Linked DNA regions of Archangium primigenium. Each later gene encodes a partner of the first gene's protein in a complex. Links are inferred from orthologs where the notes say so. Each region holds a gene or a part of one and is shown in the gene's direction. Other genes may lie near its edges. The genes, in order: dnaG and dnaB.

Region 1 (15,787 bases):
GAAGCTCTCCAGGTCCTCGTCCACCACCCGGCCGGCGCCGTCCGCGCCGCGCCGCGCGTGCCGCAGCCACGTGCGCTTGCCCTTCTGCACCACGAAGCCCAGGTGGGTGATGCGCGTGGCCTTGTAGGGCATGTCCTCGCGCAGCACGACGAGGATGCTCCCGGAGGGCACCTGCCGGGCGTGGGCCATCACCCGCTCCAGCGGAATCATGTCCAGCTCGAACGTGCCCTCCACCTGGCGCTCGCGGGGCAGGCCCAGGGACAGCGAGGACGGCGACTTCCAGGACTGCGCGGTGAGCGTCTTGCGCACCCGCACGGTGTCCTCGCCCCCCAGGGTCCGCGTCACGTCCAGCAGGAAGCCCTTGCGCTGGTTGTTGGGCAGCCACTGGGCCTCCATGAGGTGGTTGCGCTCCTCGTAGGTGGGCGCGTTCGCGTAGCGCAGGCGCTCGAGCAGCCCGGCCACCTCGGTGTCCGCCCGCGCCAGGCTCATGGCCAGCGTCTGCTCCACGAAGGTGAGGCAGTCCACCGCGTCCAGGCGGAAGGAGGGATCCGGGTCCACCCCCTGCCCCTCGCCCAGGGGCGAGTGCACGTACGGGGTGCCGAGGAAGCGCTCGCTCACGCGCAAGAGTCGCTCGGGCAGGGTCAGGCCCGCGTCCCCGGCGATGACCTCCGCGCGCTCGCGCTCGCTGAGCGACGTCCAGCCCGTGGGGACCCGGGCATTGAGATGGGGCGGCAGCACGGGCGGCGTCGAGACGGGCGCGGCCACCGGGGCCTGCGCGAGCAGCGTGGCCACCAGGACGGCGAGGGTCACTTCGTCGCCCCCGCCACGCCCGCCGCGCGCAGGATGGCCTTGCGCTGGTCATCCGCGAGCTGGAGCGTCTCCAGCTCCTTCTCGTAGACGAGCTTCTCCGTGCCGTTGGCGTTCCACGAGGCGAGCACGAGCCAGGGCAGCATCTTCTTGTCCCCGCCCTGCGAGAGGATGCGGGCCGCGCCCGCCGCGAGCGCGCGGTCCTTGTCCTCGAGCAGCGGCCGCAGCGCCTCGCCCGCCTGCTTCTCCGGCACGCCCTCGTAGAGCGCCAGGCCCTGGCGGCGCACGTGCTTGTCCTCGCTGGCGAGCAGCTTCCGGGCGAAGGCGAAGCCCTCGGGGGCGCCCAACAGGCACAGGCCCCGGGCGGCGGCGAAGCGGGTGGTCTCCGAGCTGTCGTCGAGGAAGCCCTTGAGGGCGGGCCCCTGCTTCTTGTCGCCCGTGGCCCCGGCCGCCTCCAGCATCATCACGCGCGTCTGCATGTCGGACTCCTGGCGTGCCGCCTCCACCAGGGGGGCGCCCACCCGGGGGTCCCGGCTGGCGCCCAGGGCCCGCGCCGCCTCCCGGCGCGCCCCGAGCGACTTGTCCTCCAGGAGCGGCAGCAGCACGTCCACGCGCCGCGAGCGCAGCTTGCCCAGGCCCTGCGCCGCGTACATGCGCACCGCGCCATCCTCGTGGCCCACCAGCCGCAGCAGCAGGGGCTCGGCCGGGCGCGTCTCCAGCCCCGCCACCACCGCCGTCACGTCCCGCAGGCGCCGCGGCTCGAGGATCATCGACATCCGACGCTCGAGGAGTTGCACCGCGTAGGCCTCCTCGCGCTGGGTGCGCAGGCGCGAGATGGCCGCGGGCACGGCGATGCGCCCCTCGAGCACGTCCTGCACCAGGTCCTCGGTGACCGACCGGCGCTCCATGCGCTTCTGGGCCGACGGGGGGGCGGCGTGCGCGAGCGGCGCGGCCAGGGACAACACGAGGAGCAGACGGACGGGGGGAAGTCGCACGGGGGTGGAGGATGGCAAGCCCCGCTCGGGGCTGTCAAAAACGCCGCGCCCCCACCCTTTGTTCCCGGTCACCCCGATTCTTGACCCCCTCCGGGGCGATTGATACGACCGCCCCCAGTGTCTTCCAGCCTTTACCCCGAGGCCCCTTCCATGAAGCGACTCCTGGCAGTGGTGGCTGTGGCGGGCGCCCTGTGCGGCTGCGGCCCCGTGAAGTCCACCTCGCACCTGCTGGACGCCGAGGTGCAGATCCAGGCGGCCCGCACCGCGGGCGCCGAGAAGCTGGCCCCCTACGAGTGGACGGCCGCCAACCTCTACATCCACAAGGCGCGCGAGGAGGTCGGCTTCTCCGACTACCAGGCGGGCGTGGACTTCTCCGTGAAGGCCTCGCGCTTCGCCACCGAGGCCCGGGAGAAGGCGCTCTCCGTGGCCAACGAGAGCATCGACAACGCCGAGTCCCAGAGCCTGCCCACCCCCAGCCCCTGACCCAGGGAGCCCCTACCGATGCGACGTCTCATCGTCTCCTCGCTGCTCATGCTGTGCGCCTCCTCCTGCGTGAGCGGGAACAAGGTCCGCGCGGACTCCGAGGTCATCCAGGCCAGCATCGAGCGCGCCCGCCGCAGCGGCGCCATGCGCTGCGCGCCCGTGGACCTCGCCACCGCCGAGGCCAACCTCGACTTCGCCCTCGGGGAGATCGGCCAGGGCGCCAGCTATCGCGCCTCCGAGCACCTGCGCACCGCCGAGGCCGCCATCTCCCGCGCCCTCGAGCAGTCCAAGACGTGCGTGCCGCCCCGGGTGGTCATCGGCAAGGAGAAGCCCGAGCCGGTGGCGAGCGCCACGCCCCCGCCCACCACGCCCACGGACAACACGCCCCGCCCGCCCTCCCAGCAGGTGGTCGTCGTGGAGGTGAAGGACACCGACGGCGACGGCATCCCCGACAAGGATGACCCCTGCCCGGACCGCGCCGAGGACTTCGACGGGTTCGAGGACACGGACGGCTGCCCGGATCCCGACAACGACCGGGACGGCGTGCTCGACGTGAACGACAAGTGCCCGCTCACGCCCGGCCCCCAGAGCAACCAGGGCTGCCCCGAGGACGCGTCCAAGGACTCCGACGGCGACGGCATCCCCGACGTGCTCGACAAGTGCCCGCTGCAGCCCGAGGACAAGGACGGCTTCCAGGACGACGACGGCTGCCCGGACAACGACAACGACGAGGATGGCCTCATCGACGGCGCGGACCGGTGCCCCGACGTCGCCGGCCCCATCCAGAACAACGGCTGCCCGGACGGGGACAAGGACGGCGACGGCATTCCGGACTCCAAGGACCGCTGCCCGGACGAGCCCGAGGACAAGGACGGCTTCCAGGACGAGGACGGCTGCCCGGACCTCGACAACGACGCGGACGGCATCCCCGACACCATCGACCGCTGCCCGATGACGGCCGGCCCGCTGGAGAATGGCGGCTGCCCGGATGGAGACAAGGACGGCGACGGCCTGGTGGACCGGCTCGACCTGTGCCCGGATCAGCCCGGCCCCCACGAGATGCGCGGCTGCCCGGATCCGGACAAGGACGGCGATGGCATCGTGGACCGGCTCGACCTGTGCCCGGATCAGCCCGGCCCCCACGAGACGCGCGGCTGCCCGGACAAGGACTCGGACAACGACGGCATCGTGGACCGGCTCGACATCTGCCCGAACGAGCCCGGCACCCAGGAGCTGCGCGGCTGCCCGGATCCGGACCGCGACCATGACGGCATCCCCGACCGCATCGACGTGTGCCCGGAAGAGCCCGGCGTGAAGGAGGAGCGCGGCTGCGCCAAGAAGTACAAGATGGTGGTCATCAAGCGCGACCGCATCCAGATCAAGAAGCAGATCAAGTTCGCGTCCGGCTCGGCGAAGATCATCGGCAAGGAGAGCTTCACCATCCTCGCGGACGTGGCGCAGGCGCTCAACGACATGCCCTTCATCAAGAAGATCCGCATCGAGGGGCACACGGACTCGGTCGGCAAGGACGTGGCCAACCTGAAGCTGTCCCAGGCGCGCGCGGACTCGGTGATGGCCGAGCTCATCAAGCGCAAGGTGGATCCGGGCCGCATGCAGGCCGTGGGCTATGGGCCCGAGAAGCCCATCGCCTCCAACCTCACGGCCAAGGGCCGCGCGGAGAACCGCCGCACCGAGTTCAACATCGTCGAGTAGCACCGGGCGGCTCCGGCCGCCTCCCCCACCCCGCCCGCTGCCGGGGGGTGGGGCCTCGCGAAGCCTCGGGGACGCGCTCAGCCGTCCTTGAGCAGCTCGTGGAGGATCTCCGTGGCGTAGGAGCCCTTGGGCAGCTCGAAGGTGAGCCGCAGGTCCTCGCCCTCGGCCTCCAGCTCCGCGCCCCCGAGCCGCACCCGGTAGGGCCTGCGCCCGCCCTGGGTCTCATCGCCTCCGCGCCGGAAGTCCTCGGGCGTCACACCCGCCTCGACGAGCAGCCGGGCCTCGGCCTCGGCCACGCTGCCGGCCGCCGCGGTCATCTTCGGCCCGAAGAGCGGCCCGGCCGGGCTCACCTCGAAGGCGGCCACCCGGGGCCCATCCACCTCGACGGACTCGGACACGAACAGGCCGCCCGTGTCCTCCTTGCGCAGCACGTCCCCCAGGAGCGCCTGGTCGAAGGTGCCCGCGAGCAGCCGCTCCACCAGGGCGCGGTTGAACAGCCGGGACTGGAACGCGGAGAGGTAGAGCTTGCGCTGGAACTTGTCCGGGCGGCGCGGCAGGCGCTGCCCGAGCAGCAGCAGGCGGCCGAAGTCGGCGTTGTCGCCCTCGCGGCCGAAGCGCTGGTCGCCGAAGTAGTTGGGCACGCCCCGCGTCTGGAGCCGGGAGAAGGACTCGCGCGCCGCGCCCACGTCCCGCACGCCGCGCAGGCGCAGCCGGAAGCGGTTTCCCTTGAGGTGCCCCGTGCGCAGCTTGTTGCCGTGGCGCTTGCTCCACAGCACGCTCACGCCCTCCAGCGCGAAGTCGGCCAGGCGCGCCTCCGCCCGGGCGGGCACGGACAGGAGCTGGCGGGTGATGGCCTGGCGATCCTTCATGCCCGCCACGCCCACGTCGCCCTCGTCCACGCCGAGCGCGCCGGACAAGGCCTTCACCACCTCGCGCGTGTCCCGGCCCCGCTTCTCCACCCAGAGGAACAGGTGCTCGCCCTCGCCGGACGGCGCGTAGGCGGGCAGCTCCTCCACCTCGAAGTCCTCGGGCACCAGCTTGAAGGCCCCGCCACACCCCGGCACGTCCTCGGTCAACCGGGGGCGCCGCGCGTCGGGCGGCGCCGTCACGTGCCCCCCAGCGCGGTGAGCATGTCCTTCACCCGCCGGGCCAGGTCCTCGTCCGCGCGCGACTCGAGCAGCTCCCCCGCCTGGAACAGTAGGAAGAACATCACGTCGCTGAGCGCCTGGCGGAAGGCGGCCATGGGCTCGGAGCCCAGGGCGGTGCGGTGCTGGGCGTAGGCGTCGATGAGCCGGGCATCCGACAGGCTGCCATCCGGCGCGAAGGCGAGCCCCGCCAGCACGGGCGAGGACGACAGCGCCTGGCCGGACAGGGCCGCGTTGGCCGAGGCGATGAACTCGCGCGCCAGGCCTTGCTTGGACACCTCGGTGGCGATCTCCCGGAAGATGCGGTTGAAGACGCGCACCACCTCGCCCACCTCGGGCATCGGGGACGCGTCCTGCATCGAGGTGATGGAGCGCAGGCCGGACTGGGTCGTGCGCACCGCCTGCAGCCCCGTGGAGGACGGGCGCACCACGGGGATGCCCATGATGCTGCGCGGGCGCACCGAGGGCAGGCCGGACAAGGACGGCGTGGCGGCGCCCTGGGGCTTGTCCGACAGCCCCACGAAGCCGCCCTCCATCAGGCCGTAGAGGACCTTGGTCACGTCGAACTCGGACAGGCGGCTCGCCTGGCCTAGCTCCAGCACCGTGCGCCGGCCGTCCACCAGGTTGAGCACCCGGTCCTCGTCGGGCTCGAGCTTGGCGAAGGTGGGCGCCTTGCGCATCACGTGCAGGCGGCTGTGGGGGATGCGTTTGCGGAAGTGCGCCAGCTCGTCGATCTTCCGGATGCTGTCCATGAGCAGGCTCTGCGTGGACAGCTGGATGTTGTGGCCGAGCTTGTCCTCCACGGGCTGATCCACGAGGAAGAAGCTGCCCTCGCGGCACAGCACGATGGCGTGGAAGATCTCGCTCACCTGGTGCGTCACGCACCGGAACAGGTCATGCGCCTGCAACAGGCCGCGCTCCACCAGGGTGCGGCCAATCTTGGAGGGCGGCTGCTCGCGCAGCACGGCCTCCAGCTGGGCCCGGTCCACGTAGCCCAGGCGCACGAGCACTTCTCCGAGCCGGTCCGCCGCCACGTCCGACGTGGCGCCCCGCACCTCGCCCTCGCGCAGCACCACCGAGCGCTCACCGCCGGGGGCCTGCACCCGCACGATGCCGCTCCAGCGCGCCTGGCTCAGGAAGGCGATGAGGTCGGCCAGGGGAAAGCCGGATGCATCGCCGGAGAGCACCACGCGGGGCGTGGGCACCGAGCCGCCCTCCGCGGGCGAGCGCGAGAAGACGAGCAGGTCGGGCGACGTGGACTGCAGCACGTACGAGCCCGTGCGCCCGGAGAGGGGTGAGGGCGCCGAGGGAGCCTGGGGCCCCGTGGCGCGCTCGTCGGGAACCAGGTGCGTGCCGTCGATGCGAAAGCGCTGACTCATGGACCCGTCAGTCCGCGGCCCAGGCGTTGTTGTGCGTGCGCCACTCGATCTCGTCCTCGAGCGAGTGGGTGAGCACGTCCTCGGTGATGCCCACCTGGATGTCGTAGAAGCGGCCGTTGAAGAAGAGGCTCGGCGTGCCGCGGATGTTCGCCGCGTTGCCCATGGACTTGTACTTGTCCAGCTCCTTGGCGTAGGTGCCCGCCTGGAGCGCCTTCTGCAGCTCGGCGCCCTTGAGCCCGATCTTGTTGGCCAGCTCCACCATCACCGGGATGGACAGCTTCTGCGCGTTCTCGAAGAGCGCGTCGTGCATCTCCCAGTACTTGCCCTGGTCGCGCGCCCAGAGCACCGCCTGGCCCGCGGGCACGGCGTTGGTGTGCATGGGCAGCGGGAAGGGCACGTTGCAGAAGCGCACCCGCGCGGCGTTCTTCTTGGCGAAGGCCTCCAGCACCGGCCGGGCCTTGCCGCAGTACGGGCACTCGAAGTCGGAGAACTCCACGAGCGTCACGGGCGCCTTGGCGTCGCCCTGGCACATGCGCGGGTCCACCTCGAGCTTCTGCCGGGGGGCGCGGAAGGCGGCGTAGTACTCGGACAGGGAGACGATGATGTCCGTGGCCGGCACGCCCGCGGCGGCCTGCTTGGCCGACAGCCGCGCCATGCGCTTGGCGTGCGAGCACCCGGTGTGGGCGCGCAGGCACTGGCCGAGCGTGTGGGGGCAGCCGCAGTAGCAGAACTCGTCGGAGAAGACGGTGGACAGCTCGCGCTGGGCGGAAGGCGACAGGGACGAGAAGTCCATGCCCGGAATGCCCGTGAGGGACGAGGCCCCGCCCGAGGAGCCACCAGGGCCCCCAGGGGCCTGGGCCGGGGCGGCCGGCTTGGGCGCGGTGGGCGGCGGAGGCGCGGCCTCGGCGATCTGGGAACAGGCGGCGGTCAGCGCCAGGGTGAGCGCCAGGAGGAGTCGGGGGCGGCGGGCGGAGAGCACACCGCCGGTCTAAGCCATGCGCGCGGGGCTTGTAAAGCAACCCTGGCTCTGCCAGGGAAGGAGCCCCTTCCATGCCCAGAATCCTCCTGCTGCACACCGGCGGCACCCTGGGGATGGCCGGTGGCCGCCCGTCCGCGCTGCGTCCCGCCGCCTTCTTCAAGACGCTCAAGTCGCGCTGCCCGGAGCTCTTCCAGCTCGCCGACATCGAGCTGGAGCTGTTCTCCAACCTGGACAGTTCGGAGATGCAACCCGAGCTGTGGAGTCGGCTCGCCGCCCACCTGCACCGCCGCCTGCCCGAGTTCGATGGCGCCGTGGTGACGCACGGCACCGACACGCTCGCCCACACCGCCAGCGCCCTGTCCTTCATGCTGCCCGGGCTGCCCAAGCCGGTGGTGATGACGGGCGCCCAGCGGCCCCTCGGGGAGATCCGCTCGGACGCGCGGCTCAACCTCATCGACGCGGTGCTCTCCGCCCTCCAGGGCCCGCCCGAGGTGAGCATCTGCTTCGACTCCCACCTCTACCGGGGCAACCGCACCCGCAAGGTGAAGGTGGCCGAGTACGACGCCTTCGACAGCCCCAACTTCCCCCGGCTGGGTACGCTCGGGGTGGAGGCGACCTTCGCTCCGGGTCTGCGTCAGAAGGGGCCCTTCCGCCTGCGCGAGCGGCTGGAGTCGCGGGTCTTCCTCCTCAAGGTCTACCCGGGCCTGGACCCCGCCCTGCCCCTGGCGCTGCTGCCGCACGTGCGGGGGCTCGTCGTGGAGGCGTACGGCGCGGGCAACTTCCCCATCGCGCCGGACCTGGGCCGCTCGCTCCTGCCCCTCTTCCGCCAGGCGCGCGAGCGCGACGTGCCCGTGCTGGTGGTCACCCAGGCGCACCACAACGGCGTGGACCTGTCGCTCTACGAGGCGGGCGCGGCGGCGCTCGCCGAGGGGGCCCTGAGCGGCGGGGACATGACGCCCGCGGCGGCCCTGGCCAAGCTCATGCACGGGCTCGCGTACTACCCGGACCGTGTGGCCCGGGCCCGCTACATCGAGACGGCGAGTGTCGGCGAAATGACCGAACCCGGCACCAATGTTCAGCCCTCACCGGTCAAAAAGTCGAAGCGCGCGCGTTAGGCCCCATCATGAGGGCGTGTCCGGCCCGGGCCCTGCTTGCGGGCTCCAGAGCCCGGCCCATAAGATGGGGGCACGATGTCCGACGAGAAGACCGCCGTCCATTCGATCTCGGACCTGCTGGGGACCGCCGCGCCCCAGCAGAGCGCGTACCTCATCGTCATCAGCGCGAAGGTGGCGTCCGGCATTGGCCGGATGTTCAAGCTGGATCGCTCGGAGACGGTGCTCGGCCGCAGCATGGATGCGCAGTTCCAGGTGGAGGACGACGGCATCTCGCGCAAGCACGCCAAGGTGGTGTCGCTCGGGGATGGCCGCTTCCAGCTCGTGGACCTGGGCAGCACCAACGGCACCTTCCTCAACGGCCTCAAGGTCAGCGCCGCGCCCCTCTATGACGGGGACAAGATCCAGATCGGCTCGAACACCGTGCTCAAGTTCTCCATCCAGGATCAACTGGAGGAGGCCTACCAGCGCAGCATCTACGAGTCGGCCACGCGCGACGGGCTCACGCGCCTGTACAACAAGAAGTACTTCATGGAGACCATCCGCAAGGAGTTCGCCTACTGCCTGCGCCACCGGGTGGCCCTGTCCCTGGTGATGTTCGACGTGGACTACTTCAAGAAGATCAACGACGTGTACGGGCACCCGGCGGGCGACTACGTGCTCACGCGCATCGCCCAGCGGGTGAGCGACACGGTGCGCACCGAGGACTTGCTGGCGCGCTACGGCGGCGAGGAGTTCGCCCTCATGCTGCGCGAGTCCGCCGAGGAGCAGGCGCTCTCGTGCGCCGAGCGGTGCCGCGCGGCGGTGGACCGCACCGACTTCATCTTCAGCGGCACGCCCATCAAGGTGACCATCAGCCTGGGCGTGGCCACCCTGCACGACTCGGACTACACCCAGGCCGAGGAGATCATCGGCGCGGCGGACAAGTACCTCTACCGGGCCAAGCGCGCGGGCCGCAACCGCGTGGACGGCAAGGCCATCAGCGGCCCCTGAGTCACTCCGCGGCCTCGTCCTCGGACTCCAGGCCCGGCGTCTCCGCGAGCATCTCCACCCGGTTGCCCCCCGCCGAGCGCGCCGCCTCCAGCGAGCGCTGCGCCTGGCGCACCAGGTCCGAGAACGCGCCCTCCCCGCCCGGCGAGAGCGCCGCCAGGCCCACGGACACGGTGGGCCGCAGCACCTGCTCGTCGAAGGCCAGGCTCGCGCGCGCCACGCGCTCGCACACGCGCCGGGACACCGTGAGCGCGCCGGCCAGGTCGGTGTGCGGCAGCAGCAACAACACGCGGTCGGCCGAGTACTGCACGGGGAAGTCCGTGTCGCGCAGCGCGCGGCGGATGGCCAGCGCCAGCCCTCCATAGAGCTGCTCGCGCAGCGCGCGCCCCGCCTGCACGGGCAGCGGATCGAACGCCACCAGGGCGATGGCCAGCGGCAGCCCGTAGCGCCGCGAGCGCTTCACCTCCACGAAGACGAAGTCCTTGAAGTGCGAGAAGGCGTAGAACTGGGTGAAGGGATCCAACAGCGCGTCCGAGCCGCCGCGCACGGGCTCGGCGGCCGGCGCGGGACGGGCCTTGCGCGCGGGCGCCCCGGCCTCGAGCGCGCGCAGCTTCACGAGCTCCGGCAGCCGCGCCTGCAAGTCCCTCGCGGACACGGGCAGGGGCAGCACCCCGTCCGCGTAGCCCGCCTTGCCCGGCGTCTCCTGCGCGGCCAGCACGAGCGCCCGCGGCGAGTGCTGGCGCACGCCCCGCGCCACCTTCGCGGCGTTCTCCACCGAGGGCCCCAACACCACCAGCTGCGCCGGCGATGCGGGCGCCTCCCACTCCGCCGCCGCGTGCACCGTGAGCCCCGCCCGCTCCAGGCCCTCCTTCAGCTTGCGACGCCCGGCTGCCTTCGGCTCCACGACGACGGCTCGTGTCATCTTCATGCGCACCTCTCCTGACCTCTCAACCTACCGACGTACCCCGCTGCCCCGCAAGGACAACACACGCCCTGGACCTTCTAGGGGGAGAAGCCGAGGCGGGCGAGGTTGCGTCGCGCGACATGTTGCACGTGGGCATCGGAATCCTTGAGCGCCTGGCTGAGCGCGGAGGCCGCGAAGGGGCCGCCCAGCGCGCCCAGGGCCTCGGCGGCGGCCACCCGGACGGCGGCCGTGGGGTCCGTCTGGAGCACCTGGGCGAGCGGCTTGATGTCCTGGGCCCGGCCGAAGCGCTCCACGGCCCGCACGGCGGCCTCGCGCACCTCGGCGGACGTCGAGGTGAGCAGGGCCACCACGGTGTCCGCATGGTGTTTCTGGCGCTGCTCGCCCACCACCCGCAGGGCGGCGGCGGCGACCTCGGGGGCGGGATCCTCGAGCGCGGCGGCGACGGCCTCGTCCCCCAGGCGCGAGCGGGGCATGGCCAGGGCGCGCACCGCGCCCGCGCGCACCGGGGCCTGGGCATCGCGCAAGAAGGGAGACAGCAGCTCGAAGCGCTCGCCCCGCCGCGCGTCGCAATCGACGAGCGCCGCCACCGCGTCGCCCCGCGAGGCCGCGTCCACCCCCGTGTCCCGGGCCATGGCGAGCAGGAAGTCCTCGCACCCCGTGCCCACCGCGGCGGCCTCCATCCAGACGCGCCTGCGGGCACGGTCCGCCGAGGCCTCCCGGATCCCCCGGGCCGCGGCCTCCTCGAGCGTCAGGCCCTCGGACTCGGCGAGCCCCCGGGCCGCCGTGCGGCGCACGACGGCGTCCGAGTCCGACAGGGCGCGCTCCAGTTCCTTGCGCGCGAGCGGACCATATTGACGCAGGGTCTGCACCGCCCCTCGCCGCTCGGTGAGGTCGGACGAGGCGAGCCCCTTGCCCAGCGCCTCCAACTGCGTGGAGTACACGGCGAACAGGCGGTTGATGAGGAGCTGATCCTCGGGCCGCGCCTCCAAGAGCAGCATGCGGCCCACCGAGGGCCCGCGCTTGTCGGCCACCCACAGGAGCGCGGAGGCGGCGGCGGCATCGGCGGACTCGGGGCGCCGGGCCATGGCCGCGAGCAGGACGCGCGCCGGGCTCTGGCCGAGGAAGGTGGCCAGGTGCAGGAGCGCCTCGCCCCGGGGCGCGGGCGCCTCGGCGTAGACCTCCACCTCCAGCACCTGCCGCACGGCGTCGCGCCGGCCCCACACCCGCGCGGCGGCCTCCGGGCCCCGCGCCCCCGCCTCCTTGAGGAAGGGGGCGGTGGACTGCCCGGACAGGGCCGCGGCCCGCGCCGCCGTCACACACGCGGCCACCTCGTCCGCGGCGGGGGCCTCGGCCACCCAGTCCGCCAGGGTCCTCGGCTCGCTCTGGCCGCTGCCCCGGGCCTGGACCCGCAGGGCCCCCCAGCGCACCCGCCAGTCCGGATCCGTCAGGGCCGAGCGCAGCGCCGCCTGGGCGTGGGGGTCCGCCTTGGCCCCCGCCAGCGCCTCCATCCAGGCATCCCCCCGGCCCGCGGTGATGCACAGGCGGCAGACCCGGCCGCGCAGATCCTGATCGCGCACGTGGCGCTGGCAGGCCGTCCAGCAGCCCGCCGTCCCCTGACCACCGGTCGGACTGGCCGTCAGCAGGAGCAGCAACAGCAAGGTGGGGCTCATGGGGGCGCACTCTAGTCCACCGCCCGTCTCCTTTTCCGAGGGCGTCCTTGCGTTTTCACCGCCGCTGCGTCATATCGGCGCCCCCTACATCCCTACGCATCCGGAAGGAGGTGACTGATATGCCCGGCATTCGAGTCAAGGACGGCGAGTCCATCGAAAGCGCCCTCAAGCGCTTCAAGAAGGCCACCGAGAAGGCTGGAATTCTCTCCGAGATCCGCAAGCGCGAGCACTACGAGAAGCCTTCCGTGAAGCGGAAGAAGAAGGCTCTCGCGGCCAAGAAGCGCGCGGTGAAGAAGGCGCGCAAGACGTACTAGCCGCCGCAACGCAGGAAGCCAGGGCCGCGTCAGTCGAGCGCCCTGGCTTTCGTCGTTTTCGCAGCACCCCTCAAGCCCTACCCCCTACCTACTTTTGGAGACACCGATGGCCACCCTCAAGGAGCGGATCGACGCGGAGCTGAAGGACGCGATGCGGGCCAAGCAGGAGCTCAAGCTCAGCGTGCTGCGCATGCTCAAGAGCGCCATCAAGTACAAGGAAGTGGAGCCGGGCGCCTCCGCGCTGGATGACGCCGGCGTCTTCCAGGTGATCGGCAGCCTCATCAAGCAGCGCCGCGACTCGGTCGAGCAGTTCAAGGCCGGCGGCCAGGCCGAGATGGCCGCCAAGGAGGAGAGCGAGATCGCCATCCTCCAGGGCTACCTGCCCCAGCAGCTCACCGCCGACGAGCTGCGCGCCGAGGTCCAGGCCGCCATCGACGAGTCCGGCGCCCGGAGCCCCAAGGAGATGGGCGCCGTGATGAAGATCCTCAGCCCCAAGCTGCAGGGCCGCGCCGAGGGCCGCGCCATCTCCGAGGAAGTGAAGAGCCAGCTGGCCAAGCTGTCCTCCTGAGCCGTCCCCTTCCGCATTCCCAGGCCTCGACGCGATGGCCGGGCGGGTCTTGAACTTGCCCGGCCATTGATCGGCCATTAAGGGTATGCCGGTCGTCTTCCCGCCCGTGGTGAGGGGCGGTCTCCGACGCGCCGACATGGCCCTTCCTCCACACATCCCCGCCGCTCCCCCGCCGTCCCCGGCCCGCCCTCCTTCCGCGGGTGTCAGGCACGCGCGTCATAGTCGTCCAGGGCGGCGGGGGTGCGGACCCCGGCGGGCCGCCCTTCCCACTCGTCAGGGGTGGCGCACGTGATCCCCGAGCACAAGATCCAGGAGGTTCTCGACCGGGTGGACCTGGTGAACCTCGTCTCGCGCTACGTGGAGCTCAAGAAGGCCGGGCGCGAGTTCAAGGGCCGCTGCCCCTTCCACCAGGAGAAGACGCCCTCCTTCTACGTCATCCCGGAGAAGCGCTTCTACTTCTGCCACGGGTGCCGGGCGAGCGGCGACGCCGTGTCCTTCGTGCAGCGCTACCTCGGCAAGACGTTCATCGACGCCATCCGCGACCTCGCCCGCGAGGTGGGCGTGGACCTGGAGGCCGCCCAGGACCCGGGCGCCCGCGAGCGGCAGCAGCTCAAGGAGGCCACGGACCTGGCCGCCGAGCACTTCCGCTCGCTCTTGTGGGAGGACGAGGGCCGTCTGGCCCGGGAGTACCTCCAGAGCCGCGGCATCTCCGACGACACCGCCCGCGCGTTCGGCCTCGGGTGGGCCCCCAGCGCCTGGACGTCGCTCGCGGACAAGTTCACCAAGGCCGGAATGATCGAGTGGGGCCTGCTCGCGGGCCTCGTGTCGCGGCGCCAGAAGGGCGAGGGCTACTACGACTTCTTCCGCGGTCGCCTCATCGTCCCCATCCGCGCCCCCGAGGGTCGGCCCATCGCCTTCGGCGCCCGCCTGGTGGAAGCGCAGGAGGGCCCCAAGTACCTCAACTCGCGCGAGTCCCGGCTCTACAACAAGAGCGAGACGCTCTTCGGCATGGATCAAGCGCGCGACGAGATCCGCCGCCGCAAGGCCGCCGTGCTCGTGGAGGGCTACTTCGACTGCATCGCCCTGCACCAGGAGGGGGTGAAGCACACCGTGGCCCTCTGCTCCACGGCCCTCACCCCCGGCCACCTCAAGGTCCTCACCCGCGCCGAGGCCCGCGAGCTCTACCTGCTGCTGGACGGAGACCAGGCCGGCCTCAATGCCGTCGAGCGCCTGGCCGGCCCCCTGCTCGCCGCGGGCGCCGCCGCCAAGGTGGCGCTGCTGCCCGAGGGGGATGATCCCGACGTCTTCATCCGCCGCGAGGGGTCCGCGGGGCTCGAGCGCCTGCTCACCGAGGCCCGGCCGCTCACCAATCACGTCTTCTCCACCGTGCTGCCCCAGGGCAAGGACGCCTCGTTCGAGGAGAAGATGGCCGCGCTGGAGCGCCTCAAGCCCGTGTCCGCGCAGCTGCCCGTGGGGCTCGTGCGCTCGGCGTTCTTCGCCGCCCTGAGCGCCTGGAGCGGCCTGCCCGCCCCCGAGCTGGAGTCCTCCCTGCGCGCCAAGGCGCCCCCGCCGCCCCCCGCCGCCCCCCAGGCCCGTCCGGGGTCCGGCGGCCCGGCCCGGGGCCCCGGAGCGCCCCCCGCCCGTCCGGCCCCGCCCGTGAAGCCCCCGGACGCCCTGGAGTCGCTCTACGTGGCCGCCATCCTGCGCGAGCCCCGGCTCCTCTCCCGGGACGTCTTCCGCGTCCATGACGACCTGTCGCATGCCGGCCTGCGCATGGTGCTCGCCCATGCCACCTCGGGCCATGGCGTCGAGGACGCCCTCTTCGAGGCCCACGACACGCTCAAGCGCGCCGTGGAAGCCGCCATGCGCCAGCTCGCCTCCCAGCAGGGCTCCGCCCTGGAGCACTACTTCCTGCAGCTCTGTCGCTCCATCAAGCTGCGCCGCATCAAGCAGCAGCTGGACTACATCGGCCGGGTGACCAGCCAGACAGCCGGCGCGATGGACCTCTCGGAGGAGACGAAGCAGCTGTTTGTTCAACGCATGGAGCTGTTGGCCCTGGAAAAACGGGTGAAGGAGGAGACCCCCTCCTCGCCCATGGGAACAAAGTCCCCCATGCAACCGGTTTGAGTTCGCGTTTGTAACAATCCGTCACTTTGCGATAGATCGCCCGGTTCGCTCCAGGCCAAGGCCGCGATTTTCTAAGGAGAAGTACTCGAATGCCGACGCAGAAGCCCTCCTCGAAGGTGGCCGTCAAGCCCAAGAAGAAGGTGGCCCCGGAGATCCGCAAGAAGAAGAAGCCGGAAGAGGCCTCGGCACAAGAGGCACAGGCCGCCCAGCCCTCCGCCCCCGCGGTCTCCGCCAAGAAGGCGGACAAGAGCGAGAAGTCCTCCGCCACCGACAAGGCCCAGGAGACGCTCAAGAAGCGCAAGGCCGTCACCCAGGTGGATGAGGGCGACCTGGATCCCGAGGAGGCCGCCGAGGAGGCCGCCGCCGCCGTCGAGGTCGATCCCGACGCCGTCGAGGACGAGGTGGACGAGGAGCCCATCGCCGACCGCAAGGAGGTCAAGGATCTCCTGGCCGCGGGTCGCGAGAAGGGCTTCCTCACCTACGACGAGGTCAATGACGCCCTGCCCGCGGACATCGTGTCGTCGGATCAGATCGACGACGTGATGAGCATGTTCGGCGACAACGACATCGAGATCGTCGA
Region 2 (4,162 bases), 170 kb from region 1 along the record:
AGGAGCGCGTCCGGGGCATCGTCGGCCGCGAGGGTGGCAAGGTCATCCGCTTCACGGTGTGGGGCAAGAAGAAGACCGCCTACACCCTGGCCAAGCAGCCGCGCGCCATCTACATCCACGCGCACTACCTGGGTGGCAGCACGCTGGTGGCCGAGATCGAGCGCAACCTGCGCAACCTGGACGAGGTGACGCGCTACCTGTCCACGAAGATCGCCGAGGAAGTGGACCCCGAGTCGCGTCAGACGCTCGAGGACGTGAAGCTGGCCGGTGACGTCGAGGAGTCCCGTCCGGGCACCACGGGCGCCCCCGAGCGCGCGGGCGCCCCCGACGAGGCCGCCGAGACTGAGGAGGAGAGCACCGAGGAGGCCTAGTGCCCCCGCGGTCCTCCACGGATCCACTCTCCTAGAGAAAAAAGAGAACGCTCATGATTGGCAACAACGACAGGAATTCCTCCCGCGGCGGTGATCGCGACCGGGGTGACCGGGACGCGGGCCGGGGCGGCGCCGGTGGTGACGACGAGAAGCGTGGCGGTGGCCGCGGCTTTGGCCGCAAGAAGGTCTGCCGCTTCTGCGCCGAGAAGAACGCCAAGGTGGACTTCAAGGATCAGGCGACCCTGAAGTACTTCGTCACCGAGCGCGGCAAGATCATCCCCCGCCGCATCTCGGGCAACTGCGCCAAGCACCAGCGCGAGGTGGCGGTCGCCATCAAGCGCGCCCGCGGCCTGGCCCTGCTCCCCTACAACGCGATGGTGGGCTAGCAGTCCCCCCACCTCCACACCGGAGACATCACTATGAAGGTCATTCTTCGTGAGGACGTCGCGAACCTGGGCAAGTCCGGGGAGCTCGTGACGGTGAAGGACGGCTTCGGCCGCAACTACCTGCTGCCGCGCAAGCTGGCCGTGCTGGCCAGCGAGCAGAACGTGCGTCAGCTCGAGCACGAGCGGGCCGCCATCGCCGCGCGCAACGCCAAGCTCAAGGGCGCCGCCGAGGAGCAGTCCAAGAAGCTGGGCGCCGTGAAGGTCACCATCCGCCGCAAGGTGGGTGAGCAGGACAAGCTCTACGGCTCCGTCACCGTGCTGGACATCGCCGAGGCGCTCGCCGCCCAGGGCCAGTCGGTGGACCGCCGCCAGCTGCACCTGGCCGAGCCCATCAAGGCCACCGGTCAGTACGAGGTGGAGCTGCGCCTGCACCGCGACGTGACGGCCAAGATCAAGGTCGAGGTCGCCGCCGAGGCCTGAAACCCTCGCGCCGCGTGAAGTTCCAGGGCCGTCCGGGACATCCTCCCGGGCGGCCCTTTTCTTTTCCCGCCCGGCCGCGAGCCCAAGCGGGCAACCACGGGCGCACGTCAGGGGTGAGGGACAGGATTGCGCGACACCCCTGTAGCGCGGAGACTGGCCCAGGACCCATGGACAACATCCTCGACATTCGGACAGGTGGACGGCGCAGTCACGAAGACCTGGCCGCGGAGCGCGCCGTGCTGGGCGCCGTGCTGGCGGACAACAGCATCTTCGCCAGTCTCGCGGAGGTGGTGAGCACCGACGACTTCGCGGCCCCCGCGCACGCGCAGATCTTCGCCGCGATGATCAAACTGGACGGCTCCTCGCGCCAGGTCGATCACCTCACCCTCGCCGAGGAGCTCAAGGTGCTCGGCCAGCTCGCCGCGGTGGGCGGTCCCGCCTACCTGATGAGCCTGGATCAGGTGGTGCCCGTGCCGGGCAACGCCGTGGCGTACGCGAAGATCGTCAAGGATCAGGCCCTGCGCCGCCGGCTCGCGGGCGTGGGCCGGGAGATCCAGGACCTCGCCAGCCAGGAGACCGGCGAGCTGGACGTGCTGCTCGACGAGGCCGAGCGCAAGGTCTTCCTCCTCGCCGAGAAGAAGCGCGAGGGCGACCTGCGACCCGTGAGCGAGCTGATGGAGCACACGCTCGATCTGCTCGACAAGATGAAGACCGCCACGACGGGCATCACCGGCCTGTCCACGGGCTATGTCGACCTGGACAACCAGCTCACGGGCCTGCACGCCGGCGAGCTCATCATCCTCGCGGCGCGTCCCGGCGTGGGCAAGACGTCCTTCGCCATGAACATCGCCACGCACGTGGCGCTGCAGGAGGAGGCCAAGGCGGCCGCCATCTTCAGCCTGGAAATGCCCGCGGATCAGCTCCTCATGCGTCTGCTCGCCTCGTGCGCGCGCGTGGACATGAAGAAGCTGCGCGGCGGCCGGCTCACCCCCAACGACGAGGAGAAGTTCCAGGAGATGGCGGGCCGGCTCTACAACGCGCCCCTCTACATCGACGACTCGGGCGGCCTGTCCCCGTTCGACCTGCGCGCCAAGGCGCGGCGGCTCAAGCAGCGCGACCCCCGGCTCTCGCTCATCATCATCGACTACCTCCAGCTCATGCACCAGAAGGGCAAGGTGGAGAGCCGTCAGCTGGAAATCTCCGAGATCTCCCGCGCGCTCAAGCAGCTGTCCAAGGAGCTGGAGGTGCCCATCGTCGCGCTCTCGCAGCTCAGCCGTAAGGTGGAAGAGCGCAAGGGCGGCAAGCCCATGCTCTCCGACCTGCGTGAGTCGGGCGCCATCGAGCAGGACGCCGACGTGGTGATGTTCATCCACCGCGAGGATCAGGGCGAGGGCGAGGGCGGCGCCGGAGGCGGCGGCGGTGGCGGGGGCGGCGGAGGGGGTGGCATCACGGCCATTCCCGTGCAGCTCGTCATCGCCAAGCAGCGCAACGGCCCCATCGGCGACATCGACCTGGTCTTCCTCGCCGAGTACACGCGCTTCGAGAGCCGGGCGCGCATGGAGTAGCGGCGCTACACGCGGCGCTACACTACGAGCGAGACCTGGACGCGCCGCCGGCCCTTGTCGAGCTGGCGCGCCAGGGACTCGGGCGTGTCGCCGGACTCGCTCCAGGCGTCGATGGACTCCAGCTCCCACGCCTCGAGGATGCCCTCCCCTTCGTAGCCCGGGATGAAGCCCTCGCGCAGCGCCTGCTGGACGCCCCGGAGCGGCCCCACCACGACCACGTCGCCCAGGCCGAAGAAGCGCAGCGGCGTGCCGCACGTCTCCAGCGCCGCGTTGAGCAGCGCCAGCACCGCGTTCACGTTGAAGTACTCCGAGATGTCCTGGAACGTGACGCCATAGCGTCGGCCGTCCAGGGTCAGGCGCAGCGTGTAGCGGTGGCCAGGTCCGCCCGCCTCTCCCCCGCTCGCGCGCACGTCCCCCGCCGGATCATTCTCCCCGGGGAGCACCTGGGTGAAGCGGGCGCCCTCCAACCAGGGGGACACGAACGGTCGCAGGGCCTCCACGAGGCCCGAGTGATCCACGGGGTACGCCCCCGCCTCGGGCTCGAAGCCGTAGCCCCGGCCCAACCGGATGAAGGTCTCGTCCCAGTACTCACGCCGGAGGGGATTGGCGGGCGGAACGGGACCGGTGAGATGCAACAACTCGCGCAGGCGTTGTTCGTCGGGAATGGCCATGACTCCTCACCAGCTCGGCCCTCCCTTGTGCCATGGCGGTCTGACGTCGCTCAGCGCCGGTGTTCCCGCGCCTTCTGCACGAGCAGCCGGTACACCCCCACGCTCACGGGGATGGTGTGCAGCATCAGCTCGGGGTGCCACTGCACGCCCACGGCGAAGACGTACTGCGTGGACTCGATGGCCTCCACCACGCCGTCCGGCGCCACCGCGCTCACCAGCACCTGCTCGCCCGTCTTGTTCACCGACTGGTGGTGCGTGGAGTTCACCATCAGCTGGCCCCGGCCGAGCGCCTCCGCCAGGAGCGAGCCGTCGCGGATCTCCACCGGGTGCTGGGGCTGGGAGCGGTCATGCTCCTGGGTGTGCCCGTGCGCGCCGGGCACCTCGCGGCCGATGTCCTGGAACAGCGTGCCCCCGAGCACCACGTTGAGCAGCTGCATGCCCCCGCAGATGCCCAGAACCGGCATGTTGCGCTTGAGGGCGCCGCGCATCAGCGCGGACTCGAACGCCGTGCGCGACAGCTTCAGCGGCCCCAGGCCCTCGCGCGACGTGTCGCCGTAGGACTCGGGGGGAATGTCGAAGGCGCCTCCGGTGACGAGCAGCCCGGAGATGCGATCCAGGTAGGCCTCCACGCACGCCGGGTCGTCCACGTAGGGCAGCACTAGGGGCAGGCCCCCCGCGCGCAGCACCGC

Evidence for each region.
Region 2: the proteins of dnaG (region 1) and dnaB are in contact, whole or in part, in a crystal structure (PDB 2R6A), measured with the Geobacillus stearothermophilus proteins. The link is inferred for Archangium primigenium from one-to-one orthologs. Residues at the interface, in WP_049624496.1 of Geobacillus stearothermophilus: Lys456, Leu457, Leu458, Pro459, Ala460, Asn463, Ala464, Leu467, Leu535, Leu536, Ile537, Ala538, Gln544, Glu545, Asp548, Tyr549, His552; in WP_033016901.1 of Geobacillus stearothermophilus: Ser13, Glu15, Ala16, Gln18, Glu91, Leu92, Asp94, Ala95, Val96, Pro97, Thr98, Ala99, Ala100, Asn101, Tyr104, Tyr105, Ile108.

The regions. Positions count from the first base shown.
Region 1 is NZ_JADWYI010000001.1:7,525,661-7,541,447, forward strand. Bases 12,909-15,787 are described here. They hold dnaG (DNA primase), read left to right. Parts: upstream 12,909-13,368; coding sequence 13,369-15,207; downstream 15,208-15,787. Other genes in these bases: I3V78_RS30960 (GatB/YqeY domain-containing protein), read left to right, coding at 12,909-13,080; rpoD (RNA polymerase sigma factor RpoD), read left to right, coding at 15,297-15,787. Outside these bases: I3V78_RS30900 (N-acetylmuramoyl-L-alanine amidase-like domain-containing protein), read right to left, coding at 1-810; I3V78_RS30905 (HEAT repeat domain-containing protein), read right to left, coding at 807-1,820; I3V78_RS30910 (DUF4398 domain-containing protein), read left to right, coding at 1,953-2,285; I3V78_RS30915 (thrombospondin type 3 repeat-containing protein), read left to right, coding at 2,304-3,998; tRNA pseudouridine(13) synthase TruD, read right to left, coding at 4,076-5,107; I3V78_RS30925 (DUF4388 domain-containing protein), read right to left, coding at 5,104-6,522; I3V78_RS30930 (thioredoxin domain-containing protein), read right to left, coding at 6,530-7,501; I3V78_RS30935 (asparaginase), read left to right, coding at 7,573-8,616; I3V78_RS30940 (GGDEF domain-containing protein), read left to right, coding at 8,692-9,606; I3V78_RS30945 (GGDEF domain-containing protein), read right to left, coding at 9,608-10,531; I3V78_RS30950 (HEAT repeat domain-containing protein), read right to left, coding at 10,606-12,198; rpsU (30S ribosomal protein S21), read left to right, coding at 12,318-12,512; more of I3V78_RS30960, read left to right, coding at 12,619-12,908. UniProt on the Escherichia coli protein: RNA polymerase that catalyzes the synthesis of short RNA molecules used as primers for DNA polymerase during DNA replication.
Region 2 is NZ_JADWYI010000001.1:7,370,641-7,374,802, forward strand. The notes cover bases 706-3,603. They hold dnaB (replicative DNA helicase), read left to right. Parts: upstream 706-1,404; coding sequence 1,405-2,802; downstream 2,803-3,603. Other genes in these bases: rpsR (30S ribosomal protein S18), read left to right, coding at 706-757; rplI (50S ribosomal protein L9), read left to right, coding at 791-1,237; I3V78_RS30290 (hypothetical protein), read right to left, coding at 2,820-3,473; I3V78_RS30295 (gamma-glutamyl-gamma-aminobutyrate hydrolase family protein), read right to left, coding at 3,524-3,603. Outside these bases: rpsF (30S ribosomal protein S6), read left to right, coding at 1-371; more of rpsR, read left to right, coding at 425-705; more of I3V78_RS30295, read right to left, coding at 3,604-4,162. UniProt on the Escherichia coli protein: The main replicative DNA helicase, it participates in initiation and elongation during chromosome replication. Travels ahead of the DNA replisome, separating dsDNA into templates for DNA synthesis.